DNA from 2 places in the Weizmannia sp. CD-2023 genome. Region 1 is predicted to be linked to the other one. Evidence: riboswitches for the same ligand, from Rfam matches in the RefSeq annotation. Region 1 holds a riboswitch; the other holds the start of a gene.
The links. A riboswitch is a leader RNA that binds a small molecule or an ion and turns the genes downstream of it on or off. The one in region 1 is predicted to bind lysine.
Positions count from the first base shown of each region.

Region 1 (7,332 bases):
CAGCCGTTTGATAACCGGTGCGTAGAGGAGCAGGAATATGCCCAAAATGACCGAAACAAGGCCGACGCCGCCGAAGTAGATCACTTCATGGTTGGCGCTGTACAGTTTGACAAGCTGGGCGTTCAACGTTTGGGCCGCAGCATCAGACAAGTTCCAGAGGCTGAGCATTTGCGCCGAGAATGCGGCTGGCGCCAGCTTTGTCGATACACTCAAACCAACCGGTGACAAGCAAAGTTCCCCGATCACGACAAGGAAGTAGCTCAATACAAGCCAGAGCGGGCTCACGAGCGACGAAGAGCCGTTAAAGTAAGCCGGGGCCATCATGACCATATAGGACAAACCAGCAAGGATAAGCCCAAACGAAAATTTAACCGGTGTAGACGGCTGCCTGTCTCCCAGCTTCACCCAAAGCGAAGCCAAAACCGGCGCAAAGACGACGATAAACAGCGGATTCAATGTCTGAAACCAGGACGGTAAAATATGAATGCCGGCAAAATTCAGCTGTGTCCGCTTGTCCGCATAGACGGCGAGCAAACTCGCGCCTTGTTCTTCAATCGCCCAGAAGACGATGGAAGCAATAAATAAAGGAATATAAGCCAAAATGCGTGAGCGTTCGTCTTTCGATGTTTTTTTGCTAAAGTACATCATAAAGAAGTACCAGGCAGGAATCAAAAATCCTAAAATGCTGACGATGGTAATAAAGCTGTTCAGATTTAAAATCCGTGTCGGAATGGTAATCGCCAGCAAAATAATCAGGACGACAGCTCCTACGCCGATTTTGGTGAAAGTCGATCTTCTTTCTTCCGGCTTCAACGGGTTGTGCACAACAGAGCCGGCAAGCCCAAGATTTTTCTTCCTGGACATGGTGAATGCGATCAAACCGAAAAACATTCCGATCGCTGCAATACTGAAGCCGAGATGGTAATTGTACCCCTGACCGATTGTTCCGACAATGAGCGGCGCAATGAAGGCCCCGAGGTTAACCGCCATGTAGTAAATGCTGAAACCGGAATCGCGCCGCAAGTCTTTTTCATCATACAATTCCCCGACGGTTGAAGCGGCATTTGGTTTTAACAAGCCTGTCCCAAGCACAATCAGCACCATGGAAACGATCAGCGCCGGGAACCCTCCCGGAAAGGACAACGCAATATGCCCGAGCATAATCAGCACTCCGCCGTAAAAAACGGTTTTGGCGGAACCGAGCAGACGGTCTGAAATCCAGCCGCCGATAATCCCCGACATATAAACAAGCGCGCCGTAAATCGAAGCAATCGATGCGGCTGTTGTCGGGTCCAATCCCAACCCGCCGTTTGACAGGCGGTCATACATGTAGTAAATCAGAATCCCTTTCATCCCGTAGTAAGAGAATCTCTCCCAAAACTCTAGGAAAAATAAAGTCGACAACCCTTTTGGATGACCAAAAAATCCGGTCTGTGGAACAGTTTCCAGAACTTTTTTCTTGTCGATTGTTGACATGCCATTGCCTCCTTGTAAAAATCACATATTGGCATAATTTGTGAAATTAACTGAAAAATAAGTGCTGGTTTTTTCGGGGAATGAATGCGATAGATAAAATATTAACGTAAAATGAGAAAAAAATAAAGATTAATTTTTTGGCAAATTTGTGTGCGTCATTGTTAAAAAAGGCTGGAATCCGCATGAAATAAAGGATTCTGAGCTAGGAAAATATTTAAAATGAATTTTTTTCCTAGATAAAGGAAACGTTTTCATAAATTAAAATAAAGGTAAATTTCATATAATTTATGTTAAAAGTAAGTTTCTGATGAAAGTAAAAACCTGCGGCAGCCACCGCAGGTTTTTCCGTTAGGATTCCCGGTTAAAATCGCATTCCTGTAAAGAAACGACTTTTGTCTTTTTCACAAATTTATAAATGAGCCATACGGCAATAAAGATGGGCAGGCCGATATACGAGACAAACACGCTTTCCCACTTAATATGGTCTCCCAGAAATGCCTGGTAGTTTTGCCCGAGAATGACGACCGTACAAACGGCAAACGCAAATAGCGGTCCGAATGGGAACCATCTCGAACGGTAAGGCAGGTCGCTCAACGCTTTGCCTTGCGCCACATATGCACGGCGGAACCGGTAATGGCTGATGGCAATCCCGAGCCAGGCGATAAAGCCGGATAAGCCGGATGCGTTCAGGAGCCAGTTGTACACTGCCCCGTCACCGAAGAAAGATGCAAGGAAAGCCACCGTTCCGACAAGCGCAGTGACAATCAGTGCATTCACCGGTACCCCGCGTTTATTCAGTTTTCCGAGGAATTTCGGCGCTTTGCCGTCACGCGCCAGTTCCCAGAGCATTCGCGTTGACGCGTACATACCCGAGTTGCCGGCAGAAAGAACAGCCGTTAAAATAATCGCATTCATGACAGAAGCAGCAAAGGCAATGCCGGCACGCTGAAATACAATTGTGAACGGGCTCATCGTAATGTCGTCGGCGGTTAGTCTCGAATCCGTGAACGGAATCAGCAGGCCGATGACAAAAATCGCCAGAATATAGAAAAGCAAAATTCTCCAAAAAACAGATTTCACAGCATGCGGAATGGTTTTTTCCGGATCTTCACTTTCACCGGCCGCAACCCCGAGCAGTTCTGTTCCCTGGAACGAAAACCCGGCTGCCATAAAAATCCCGAGTACGGCCAGGAATCCGCCGTGGACCGGGCCGTCTGCAATCGTAAGGTTATGGAAGCCGATTGCTTTTCCACCCATAATCCCGAAAATCATCAGTGCGCCGACAATGATAAAGGCAATGACGGTCACGACTTTTATGATTGCAAACCAGTATTCTGCTTCCCCGAACCCTTTTACAGATAAATAATTTAATAAGAACATGATGAGAAGGCAGGCCGCACTCCACACGATCGAAGGCGTATGCGGGAACCAGAATTTCATGATAATGGTTGCTGCCGATAATTCGGCCGCAATCGTGATCGCCCAGTTATACCAATAGTTCCAGCCAAGCGCAAATCCAAGTGCCGGGTCAACAAATTTCGTCGCGTACGTGCTGAAGGTGCCTGCAACCGGCATGTAGGCGGCCATTTCCGCAAGACTTGTCATTAAAAAGTACACCATGACGCCTATTAAGGCATAAGCGAGAAGCGCCCCGCCCGGCCCCGCGCTGTGGATTGCCCCGCCGCTTGCCAGAAAAAGCCCGGTTCCGATTGATCCGCCGAGGGAAATCATGGTCAGGTGGCGGGATTTTAATTTTCGCTTTAGTTTTGTCACTTCACCCTTTTTCGTAACGGGAACCGCTCCAGCTGTAGTGCTTTGCCCATGATAGAAGTCATCCATCCTTGATACACTCCTTTTTATATAGGAAGGAGCAGGGAATAAACAAAAATGCCGCAGTCGTGGAGACGCGGCATCAAAGCGTATACCCTCCATCAACCTTCCGAAGATAGCTCAACACATATGCGAGGGGGAATCGCATATGTGACAGTTCTGTTCCTGTTCGGAAACAGCCCCAACATGGCACCGCGGGATCCGGCACCACATTTCGGCAGCTTTTCCTTTCAACCGGAGTCTTAAACTTTACCCGTGTCTCGTCCGATTTACTCATAAAAGCTGCGACCTCTACCTCACCGGATTTGATGAGGATTTTTTTATTCAATTTGATTTACATATTATTATAGTTATGTTTTTAGGGAAAATCAATAGAAAAGGCAGCAGAACGGGGTGGCAAAAATAGGTGTTATATAAAATGGATTTCAGTTTTTACGTCAAGCCCGGCGCCAGTTTGCATGATTGACTTTTTGCAGCAGGCAACAGCGCGGCCATATTTTATATGCGGGCTTATTTTTACAAACATCTGCCTCTCTGTAAGAAAACGCCCGAGTGGGATTGTTCGTTTTCATAAACCGGCTGGAAAGGAGGGGAGCCGAGACAGCAGGGGGACAGCCATGATTTGTGTTTTTTTCAAAAAAACCTTTACATCTGCCTGCTTTTTTGTATAATACATATGAAAGTAAACTTAAAGTTTAACAAAACAAAACTTCCTTGCCTTTGAGTTTACAAATGCTAAACAAAATGGAAGGTTTTATGATGGAGATCGGGAAAAAAATTAAAAACTTAAGGTTAAAAAAAGGACTCACCCAGGAGGAACTTGGAGAGCGTACGGATTTAAGCAAAGGCTATATTTCCCAGCTTGAGCGGGATTTAAGCTCCCCTTCGATTGACACGTTTTTTAATATATTGGAAGTACTCGGCTGCACGCCGAAAGAATTTTTTGATGAAGAAGAGCGTGAACAAAAGGTCGTATACGGGGAAGAAGACCAGACCGATTATCTCGATGAAGAGCGCGGTTATAAAATCCAGTGGCTCGTCCCGGAATCGAATGAAAAGGAAATGGAACCGATCCTGCTTACGCTTGAGGAAAAAGGGGAGTTTAAAACGTTTGAACCTTCTTTATCGGAAACCTTTGCCTATGTACTGGAAGGCCGGATTGCGGTGCGGCTTGGCAAACGCCTGTACCGTGCGAAAGCCGGAGAAGCCATTTATTATCATGCATCCGATGAGCATCAGATCCTGAATGACGCGGAAGGCCGGTCCAGGCTTGTACTGGTTGCCACGGAATCGTATCTGTAAGCTGAACATAGAAGAGGAGGACAGCAATGAACAGCGATATCATCATTCGTTTTGAACATGTCACAAAACAATACGACGATGACCCTGCTATTTTGGATGACGTCAGTTTTGAAATAGAACGCGGAAAATTTTACACTCTGCTCGGACCGTCGGGTTGCGGAAAAACAACGATTTTGCGCCTGATTGCGGGATTTATTGCGCCGACAAAAGGAAATATTTACATCAATGGAAAAATCGTGAATGACGTGCCAGCCAACCGGCGCCAGGTCAATACCGTTTTCCAGGATTATGCGCTATTTCCTCATTTAAATGTGTATGAAAACGTCGCATTTGGGCTGCGCATTAAAAAAATGAAGGCAGCTGTGATTGAACAAAAAGTAAAAGAAGCCTTGAAGTTTGTGAATCTGGAAGGCTATGAAAACCGGGAAATCAGCGAAATGTCAGGCGGGCAGCGGCAGCGTGTTGCGATTGCGCGCGCGATTGTCAATGAACCGGAAGTGATTTTGCTGGACGAACCGCTTTCCGCGCTTGATTTGAAGCTAAGGACAGAGATGCAGTATGAACTGCGTGAACTGCAGCGCCGCCTTGGCATTACGTTTATTTTTGTCACGCACGACCAGGAAGAAGCGCTTGCGATGAGCGATGAAATTTTTGTCATCAATAACGGGAAAATCCAGCAGAGCGGTACGCCGACCGATATTTACGATGAACCGATCAACCGCTTTGTCGCGGACTTTATCGGCGAGTCCAATATCCTTCCGGGAAAAATGATCAAGGATTTTGTTGTGGAATTTAACGGCCGTGCGTTCGAATGCGTTGACCGCGGCTTTCATCCGAACGAGCCGGTTGAAATTGTCATCCGCCCGGAAGATTTAGAAATCACGACACCGGAAAAAGGGAACTTGAAAGTGCGGGTGGATACGCAGCTGTTCCGCGGCGTCCATTATGAAATTTGTTGCTACGATGAAGAGGGAAATGAATGGCTTGTCCACTCGACAAAAAAAGCAAAAGTCGGGGATACGATCGGCCTTTATTTTGAACCGGAAGCGATCCACGTGATGAGATTCGGCGAAACAGAAGAGGAATTCGACCGGCGCCTGGAAGCGTACGATGAGGTCCGGCCATGAAAGTAAATGCACGCACTTTTTATCTCGTTCCGTATTTGCTGTGGATCCTTCTTTTTGTAATCGCGCCGATTTTGCTCATTCTCTATTATTCTTTTTTTGATATTGAAGGGCATTTGTCGCTTGTCAACTATGAAAAATTTTTTACGCCTGTTTATTTGAAAATGGCGCTGAGCTCTTTTTGGTATGCGTTTTTGATTACGGCGTTTACGCTTTTGATTTCGTATCCGACGGCCTATCTTTTGACAAGATCGCGGCATAAGCAGCTCTGGCTCTTATTAATCATTTTGCCGACATGGATCAATTTGTTGTTAAAAGCGTATGCGTTTCTTGGGATTTTCGGCACATTCGGCCCGGCCAACTCGTTTCTTGAATGGATGGGCATTGGGCAAAAGCAGATTTTATTTACAGACTTCAGCTTTTTGTTTGTGTCTACTTATATTTTTATCCCGTTTATGATTTTGCCGATTTATAACGCGCTTGAAGAACTGAACCCGGTCTTTATGGATGCGGCGCGCGATCTTGGCGCCTCGAAATGGACCACGTTCCGCCGCGTTGTGTTTCCGCTCACGCTGGACGGTGTCAAATCAGGGTGCCAGGCTGTCTTTATTCCGTCTCTGTCACTCTTTATGATTACGCGCCTGATTGCGGGAAACCGCGTCATTACGCTCGGTACGGCAATTGAGGAGCATTTCCTTGTCACACAGGATTGGGGCATGGGGTCTACGATCGCCGTCTTTTTGATCATTGCCATGGTCGTCATTATGATTGTGACTGGCAACCGGAAGTGAGGGATGAAGTTGAAAAAAAGATGGAAATGGTCAAACTTATATCTGATATTTGTGTTTATCGTCCTTTACGCACCGATCTTTTATTTAATGTATTATTCGTTCAACAAAGCAGGGAACATGCATGAATTTAGCGGTTTTACATGGGAATGGTACAAGGAAGTGTTCCAGGACACGCGCCTTATGATCATTGTCATCAACACGCTTGTGATTGCGCTACTCGCATCCGCGATTTCAACGGTGATCGGTGTGATGGGGGCGCTCGCGATCCGGTTTGTGAAAAGAAGAAGAACGAAAAATGCGCTGCTTTCGCTCAATAATGTGCTGATCGTAAGCCCTGACGTTATTATCGGTGCATCGTTCCTGATTTTATTTACGATTGCAGGGATCAAGCTCGGGTTTACATCCGTTCTCGTTTCGCACATCGCTTTTTGCATTCCGATTGTTGTGCTGATGGTGCTGCCGAAACTGCAGGAAATGAGCCCGACTTTGATTGATGCGGCGCGCGACCTTGGGGCAAGCCAGTGGGATGTGTTGTCGAAGGTGATTCTCCCGTATATTACGCCCGGTATTTTTGCCGGTTTTTTCATGGCGCTCACGTATTCGCTCGATGATTTTGCCGTCACCTTTTTTGTCACCGGCAACGGCTATTCGACGCTTTCCGTTGAAATTTATTCGCGGGCACGCCAGGGGATTTCACTCACGATTAACGCGCTGTCAACGCTGCTCTTCTTCTTCTCTATTATCCTTGTGATCGGGTACTACCTCGTGAACCAGCGCCAGGCCCGTACGAACGGAATGGGGGTTAAAAG
Region 1 covers NZ_JARTJQ010000087.1:53,400-60,731, reverse strand. The annotation lists gene P9687_RS13575 (peptide MFS transporter) at 1-1,476, opposite strand, end outside; gene P9687_RS13570 (amino acid permease) at 1,825-3,315, opposite strand; lysine riboswitch at 3,415-3,608, opposite strand; gene P9687_RS13565 (helix-turn-helix domain-containing protein) at 4,066-4,608, shown strand; gene P9687_RS13560 (ABC transporter ATP-binding protein) at 4,635-5,735, shown strand; gene P9687_RS13555 (ABC transporter permease) at 5,732-6,523, shown strand; gene P9687_RS13550 (ABC transporter permease) at 6,527-7,332, shown strand, end outside.

Region 2 (7,332 bases), on a different contig from region 1:
GCCTGTTTTCTGTTGGATATTCGTGAAAAAAGGGTATAAAATAATAAAATCATTACTGCTTTTTCCGGACCGGACAAATTGTTCGCAACATATGATAAAGGATGATATACTTATCCCAAGCAGTAATAGTTTGATTTAGGAGGGTTCTTTCAATATGGCAATTACACATGCTACCGACGCGACTTTCGAGCAGGAAGTCAGCCAAGGTTTGGTATTAACGGATTTTTGGGCAACATGGTGTGGTCCGTGCAAAATGATTGCACCGGTACTTGAAGAAATTGATGCTGAAATGGGCGACAAGGTGAAAATCGTCAAAGTAGACGTGGATGAGAATCAGGAAACGACCAGCAAATTCGGCGTCATGAGCATTCCGACCCTTGTTCTCATGAAAGATGGCAAACCGGTCGACAAAGTGATCGGTTACCAGCCGAAAGAAGCTTTGCAAGAATTAGTGAACAAACATTTATAATACAATAAATGCGCGGCTTCAAGCCGTGCGCAAATGCATTTTAAAATCCGGGCCGGCTGTGGTCCGGGTTTTTTACAGAACGCAGGATTTTGAGGTGAAGAGAAATTGAACGAGACGATCCGCAATAAACTTGCCCTCCTGCCCGCCCAACCCGGCTGCTATTTAATGAAAGACAGACAGGGGACCATCATTTATGTCGGGAAGGCCAAAATTTTAAAAAACCGTGTCCGCTCTTACTTTTCCGGTTCGCATGACGCAAAAACGCAGCGGCTTGTCAGCGAGATCGAAGACTTTGAGTATATTGTCACTTCTTCCAATATTGAAGCCCTTATTCTTGAAATTAATTTAATCAAAAAGCATGACCCGAAATACAACATCATGCTGAAAGATGATAAAACATACCCGTATATTAAGCTGACCCATGAACGCCACCCGCGTCTGATCACCACCCGGAAAGTGAAAAAAGATAAAGGCAAATATTTCGGCCCGTATCCAAACGTGCAGGCGGCCAATGAAACAAAAAAGCTGCTGGACCGGTTGTATCCTTTGCGGAAATGCACCAATATGCCGGACCGCGTCTGCCTTTATTACCATTTGGGCCAGTGTCTTGCGCCGTGCGTCAATGAGGTGAAAGAAGAAACATACAAAGAGATCACCGATCAAATTACCCGCTTTTTGAACGGGGGTTACACGGAAATCAAAAAAGAACTGGAAGAAAAAATGCATGAGGCTGCAGAAAAGCTTGAATTTGAGCGGGCAAAAGAATACCGTGACCAGATCGCCAATATTGAAATGACGATGGAAAAACAGAAAATTACAATGACGGATTTTACGGACCGCGACATTTTCGGCTACGCAGTGGATAAAGGCTGGATGTGCGTCCAGGTCTTTTTCATGCGCCAAGGAAAGCTGATCGAACGGGATGTCTCGCTATTTCCGTCTTACGATGAGCCGGAGGAGGAATTTTTGAGCTATTTGGGGCAGTTTTACGCCAAACCGGAACATATTAAGCCGAAAGAAGTGCTGATTACGGAAAAAGCAGACCGGGAACTGGCGGAACAACTGCTCGAAATCAAAGTGCTCCAGCCGAAAAAAGGCCAGAAACGGGAACTCGTGTTAATGGCCGAGAAGAACGCAAAGATTGCATTGAAGGAAAAATTCGCGTTGATTGAACGGGACGAGGAACGAACGATCAAAGCCGTTGAAAATCTTGGCGAAAAGCTCGGCATCTACACGCCGCACCGGATTGAAGCGTTCGATAATTCGAATATCCAGGGGACAAACCCGGTTTCGGCGATGGTCGTGTTTGTGGACGGTAAGCCGGCAAAAAAAGAATACCGCAAATATAAAATCAAAACAGTGGAAGGACCGGATGATTATGAATCGATGCGCGAAGTGATCCGCCGCCGTTACATCCGTGCCCTAAGGGAAAACTTGCCGCTTCCGGATCTCATCATTATTGACGGCGGAAAAGGGCAAATTGACGCGGCAAGGGATGTGCTTGAAAATGAGCTCGGGCTTGAGATCCCGATCGGCGGCCTGGCAAAGGATGAGAAGCACAATACATCGCAGCTTTTGTTCGGCAACCCGCTGGAAGTTGTGCCGCTCGGGCGGAACAGCCAGGAATTTTACCTGCTTCAGCGCATCCAAGATGAAGTGCACCGGTTTGCGATTACCTTCCACAGGGAATTGCGCGGAAAATCCGCTTTTCAATCGGCGCTTGACGATATTCCGGGCATCGGGCCGAAACGGAAAAAACAACTGCTTCGCCACTTTGGCTCCTTGAAGAAAATGAAACAAGCAAAGCTGGAAGAATTTGTGGAAGCGGGCATCCCGCGTCCCGTATCCGAAGCATTAATCAAAAAATTACAAGAATAACCTGGCAGGGTTTTTCTGTATATGGTATAATCATGATAATTTCATATGGCAAGCTTTGTTTCAGACTTTCGGGAGCGGTCATCCCGGCGTCCGGCAAAGCCGTTACATGATAGAGGCGCAAAACTTAAGAGTAAGGAACGGGAGAAGATTGGGCTTCCGGGATCGTTTCTGAAAGGAAGTTTTGCCGAAGTGAAAATGGTCTCAATGCCGTTTTTGCTGGTTCTGTACTGAAAAAGTCCGGAACTGTCAGGATGAAATGTCTTGGAGCGCTATCTCACAGGAATGACTGCGTACCCGCGTATGCAAAAGCGATGAGATATCCGTTCTCATTGCTTTTTTTAAATGGGCGCCAAGTTGCTTTGCTTTCACTCTGACAGCCTCATTTTACTTATAAACTGCAGAAGGTGGCGGAGTTATTGGGAATCATTGTTCAGAAATTCGGGGGAACTTCGGTTGGAAATGTGGAAAGGATCCGGAATACGGTCAACCGGATTATTGAAGAAAAGGAAAAGGGCCATGATGTTGTCGTCGTTGTTTCCGCGATGGGCAAAACAACGGACCAGCTTGTCGGGCTTGCAAATGAACTTTCTGCGTATCCTGCAAAACGCGAAATGGATATGCTGCTTTCAACCGGCGAACAGGTGACGATTTCGCTTGTCGCCATGGCACTGATCGATCAAGGCTACGATGCCGTTTCTTATACCGGATGGCAGGCCGGCATTATAACGGAACCCGTGCACGGAAACGCCCGGATCACGGAAATCCGGACTGAAAAAATCAAATCCCGTCTGGCAGCCGGGCAAATTGTAATCGTCGCCGGGTTTCAGGGCATCACCCCAGAAGGCGAAATTGCGACACTCGGTAGGGGCGGCTCAGATACAACGGCAGTGGCGCTTGCAGCAGCGCTTCATGCGGACCGCTGCCTGATCTACACGGATGTAACCGGCGTGTTTACGTCCGACCCGCGCTATATTCCGAATGCCCGGAAGCTTAAGGCTGTATCCTATGATGAGATGCTTGAACTGGCGAGTCTCGGGGCGGGCGTTTTGCATGCAAGGGCAGTGGAGTTTGCCAAAAATGCGGCTGTGCCGCTGATCGTTTGTTCGAGCCTTGAAAGGGAGGAAGGCACGTTAATAGAGGAGGAAGTTTCGGTGGAAAAAAACTTAATTGTCCGCGGCGTTGCATTTGAAGATGGCATTACAAGGGTGACCATTTTCGGACTGGAAAACGGCTTCCGCAATTTGCCGGATATTTTTACGACACTGGCGGAACACCATATTGATGTCGATATCATTATCCAGAACCAGACAGCGGACCATAAAACGTATTTATCTTTTTCGATAAAAGATAAAGATCTGAAAGAAACGGCCGATCTTTTGGAAGCCGGGAAAGAAGCCCTCAGCATTGACCATTTTGAAACGGAAACCGGCCTCGCAAAAGTGTCCATCATCGGTTCGGGCATGGTTTCCAACCCGGGCGTTGCGGCAAAAATGTTCCAGGTGCTGGCAGACCACGGCATTGCCATTAAAATGATCAGCACGTCCGAAATCAAAGTGTCCACCGTTGTCGATGCAAAAGAAATGGTCCGGGCCGCCCGGTGCCTGCACGAAGCATTTGAACTGGATGCAGTGGAGCAAAATATATGAAAATATGAAAAAGCAGGGGAGCCCCTGCTTTTTCATATTGATTCCCCGGCCGGGTCTTTCGCATCCCACTGCACGGTGATCCGGACTTTTTTTGCTTTTTTTGCAACTTCCTCAACAGCTTCCGTGATCAGTTTTTTCTGCATCTGGTACTGCTCGGCTAAAAAACCGGCTTCAAGCTTGAATGTCGGCTCTTGACCTGCGCCCATATCCAGCTGCCGTTCAATCATCGGCCCGGATAACTCAAATTCGATATGATATTTCTCTTCTTTTTTGATCGATAACGTTCCCCAGCCGGCTTCTTTGAAAAAAGAAACCATTTCTTCATAGGTAAGCAGCTGGAATTTTCTTGCCAAATGTTTTCCGGCCCAGTATAGAATATCCGGTGTTTCCTTGCCGAGTATATCCGGAATTAATATATTACGCAACAGCTCATATCCGAATGCGGGCACCATTAGCTGTTCCGCAACGGTTTGTTCATTTCCGCCAGAAGATTTCACGCAATTCCCCTCTTTCTATATGCTATATTATATACAAAATAAAACCGGACTTAAAAGCATTTTTTGAGTGTACACAAAAATAATGGGAACTTTTTTTCGCCGGCTTCCGCGTCACATGGGGAAATTATGCCGGTTGCGGTAAAATCCGATGAAAAAAGACAAGCCTTGGATAAAAATTCCTTTTTTATGCAAAAGCATATGGCAAAAGAGCTATACTGAAAAAATTTTAAAAAATGGGAGAAAGACTGACAAATATGACAAATAAACGGTATTTTCAGCGCAAATTCGTGAATGCGTTTCCTTGACGCGCCCATTTGTCGGGAGTACAATAAAACTGTCACATAATTGTTATAAAATATTTATGCGGGAGGAAGCAATGCAAAATTTGTCTTCTTTGCATAAATTCACACTACAAAGGGGGATACAATGTGGCTGGAAATCGAGAGTTTTATAACCGCAAACTGCATTCTTTGCTGGGTGTTATACCCATCGGCTTATTTTTAGTCATCCACTTGACCGTGAACCACTATGCGGTAAACGGTGCTGCTGCCTTCAATAAAGCAGCCGGTTTTATGGAAAACCTGCCGTTTCTGCTTTTTGTGGAAGTAGTGTTCATTTATTTGCCGCTTTTGTTCCATGCAATTTACGGCTTATATATTTCGTTTACGGCATCGAGCAATGTCGGCACGATGGGCTACTTCCGGAACTGGATGTACCTTTTGCAAAGAATCAGCGGTGTGTTGGTCCTGATCTTTCTCGTATTTCACATCTATGAAACACGCATTCAAATGGCGTTTGGCAAGGAATTGAACTTTGATCTGATGGCAAATCTATTAGCAAATCGTTGGATGCTCGCCTGGTACATAATTGGGACAGTGGCTGCCGTTTTCCACTTTGCCAACGGTCTCTGGTCGTTCCTGGTCAGCTGGGGCATTACACAGTCACGCCGGTCACAGCAAATTTCCACATATGTGATGGTTGTGGTCTTTGTGCTGCTTTCTGTTGTCGGCGTCAGGGCTTTATTAGCATTTGCATAATGAAAAGATTCGAAAAATAGCAGTTTACTGGTTTGTAAGAGGCATCAAGTATGAAGAGGGAGTGAATCAAGTTGGCTAATGGCAAAATCATTGTTGTCGGCGGAGGGCTTGCCGGTTTGATGGCGACTGTAAAAATTGCAGAAGCAGGCCGGCAGGTTGATCTGTTTTCGCTAGTGCCGGTAAAAAGGTCGCACTCTGTTTGCGCACAGGGCGGCATTAACGGCGCTGTCAATACAAAAGGGGAAGGGGATTCGCCATGGATCCACTTTGACGATACGGTATACGGGGGCGACTTCCTTGCCAACCAGCCGCCGGTAAAAGCGATGTGCGAAGCGGCGCCGGGGATTATCCACCTGTTTGACCGGATGGGCGTCATGTTCAACCGCACGCCGGAAGGGCTTTTGGACTTCAGGCGTTTCGGCGGCACCCAGCACCACCGGACAGCATTTGCAGGCGCAACAACCGGTCAGCAGCTTTTATACGCATTGGATGAACAGGTAAGGCGCCATGAAGTGAACGGGCTTGTCACGAAATACGAAGGCTGGGAATTTCTTGGCATTATCAAAGACGATGAAGGCATTTGCCGCGGCATCGTTTCGCAAAACCTGACAACAATGGAAATCAAAGCTTTTCCTGCGGATGCCGTCATTATGGCATCGGGCGGCCTTGGCATTATTTTCGGGAAATCAACCAACTCGATGATCAATACCGGCTCGGCGGCTTCCATTGTATACCAGCAAGGCGCAACGTATGCGAACGGCGAATTTATCCAAATTCACCCGACTGCCATCCCGGGCGATGACAAACTGCGGCTGATGAGTGAATCCGCACGTGGGGAAGGCGGGCGCATCTGGACGTACAAAGACGGCAAACCGTGGTATTTCCTGGAAGAAAAATATCCGGCATACGGGAACCTCGTGCCGCGCGACATTGCAACCCGTGAAATTTTCCATGTCTGCGTGGACTTGAAACTCGGCATTAACGGCGAGAACATGGTTTATCTCGATTTGTCGCACAAAGACCCGCATGAACTGGACGTAAAACTGGGCGGGATTATTGAAATCTATGAAAAATTCGTCGGCGATGACCCGCATAAAGTGCCGATGAAAGTGTTCCCGGCCGTCCACTATTCCATGGGCGGATTATGGGTGGACTATAAACAGCATACGAGCATTCCGGGGCTGTTCGCAGCAGGCGAATGCGACTACTCGATGCACGGCGCGAACCGCTTAGGGGCAAACTCCCTGCTTTCTGCCATTTACGGCGGGATGGTAGCCGGCCCTGAAGCTGTCAACTACATCGACGGGCTTGAAAAGAGCACGGATGCACTGCCGTCAACCGTCTTTGAACGTGCTGTCCAAGAACAGGAGAAAAAATGGAACGATATTTTGTCGCTTGACGGAACCGAAAATGCCTATGTGCTGCATAAAGAACTGGGCGAATGGATGACAGACAATGTGACGGTTGTCCGTTACAATGACCGTCTGAAGAAAACGGACGAAAAGATTCAGGAATTAATGGAAAGATGGAAAAATATTAATGTTGTAGATACATCGAAATGGAGCAACCAGGCGGCTTCGTTTACACGGCAGCTGTATAACATGCTGCAGCTGGCGCGCGTCATCACGATCGGCGCTCTGAACCGCAATGAAAGCCGCGGTGCCCACTATAAACCTGATTTTCCGGACCGCAACGACGAAGAATGGCTGAAAACGACGATGGCAAATTATGACCCTGTGAACAATGAACCGGTCTTCAGCTATGAAGATGTAGATGTATCGCTGATCAAACCGCGCGTACGCGAC
Region 2 covers NZ_JARTJQ010000082.1:11,829-19,160, forward strand. The annotation lists gene trxA (thioredoxin) at 155-469, shown strand; gene uvrC (excinuclease ABC subunit UvrC) at 575-2,347, shown strand; lysine riboswitch at 2,450-2,627, shown strand; gene P9687_RS12170 (aspartate kinase) at 2,764-3,993, shown strand; gene P9687_RS12175 (YslB family protein) at 4,026-4,490, opposite strand; gene P9687_RS12180 (succinate dehydrogenase cytochrome b558 subunit) at 4,919-5,527, shown strand; gene sdhA (succinate dehydrogenase flavoprotein subunit) at 5,599-7,332, shown strand, end outside.
Region 2: another riboswitch for lysine. It lies ahead of P9687_RS12170 (aspartate kinase); the one in region 1 lies ahead of P9687_RS13570 (amino acid permease).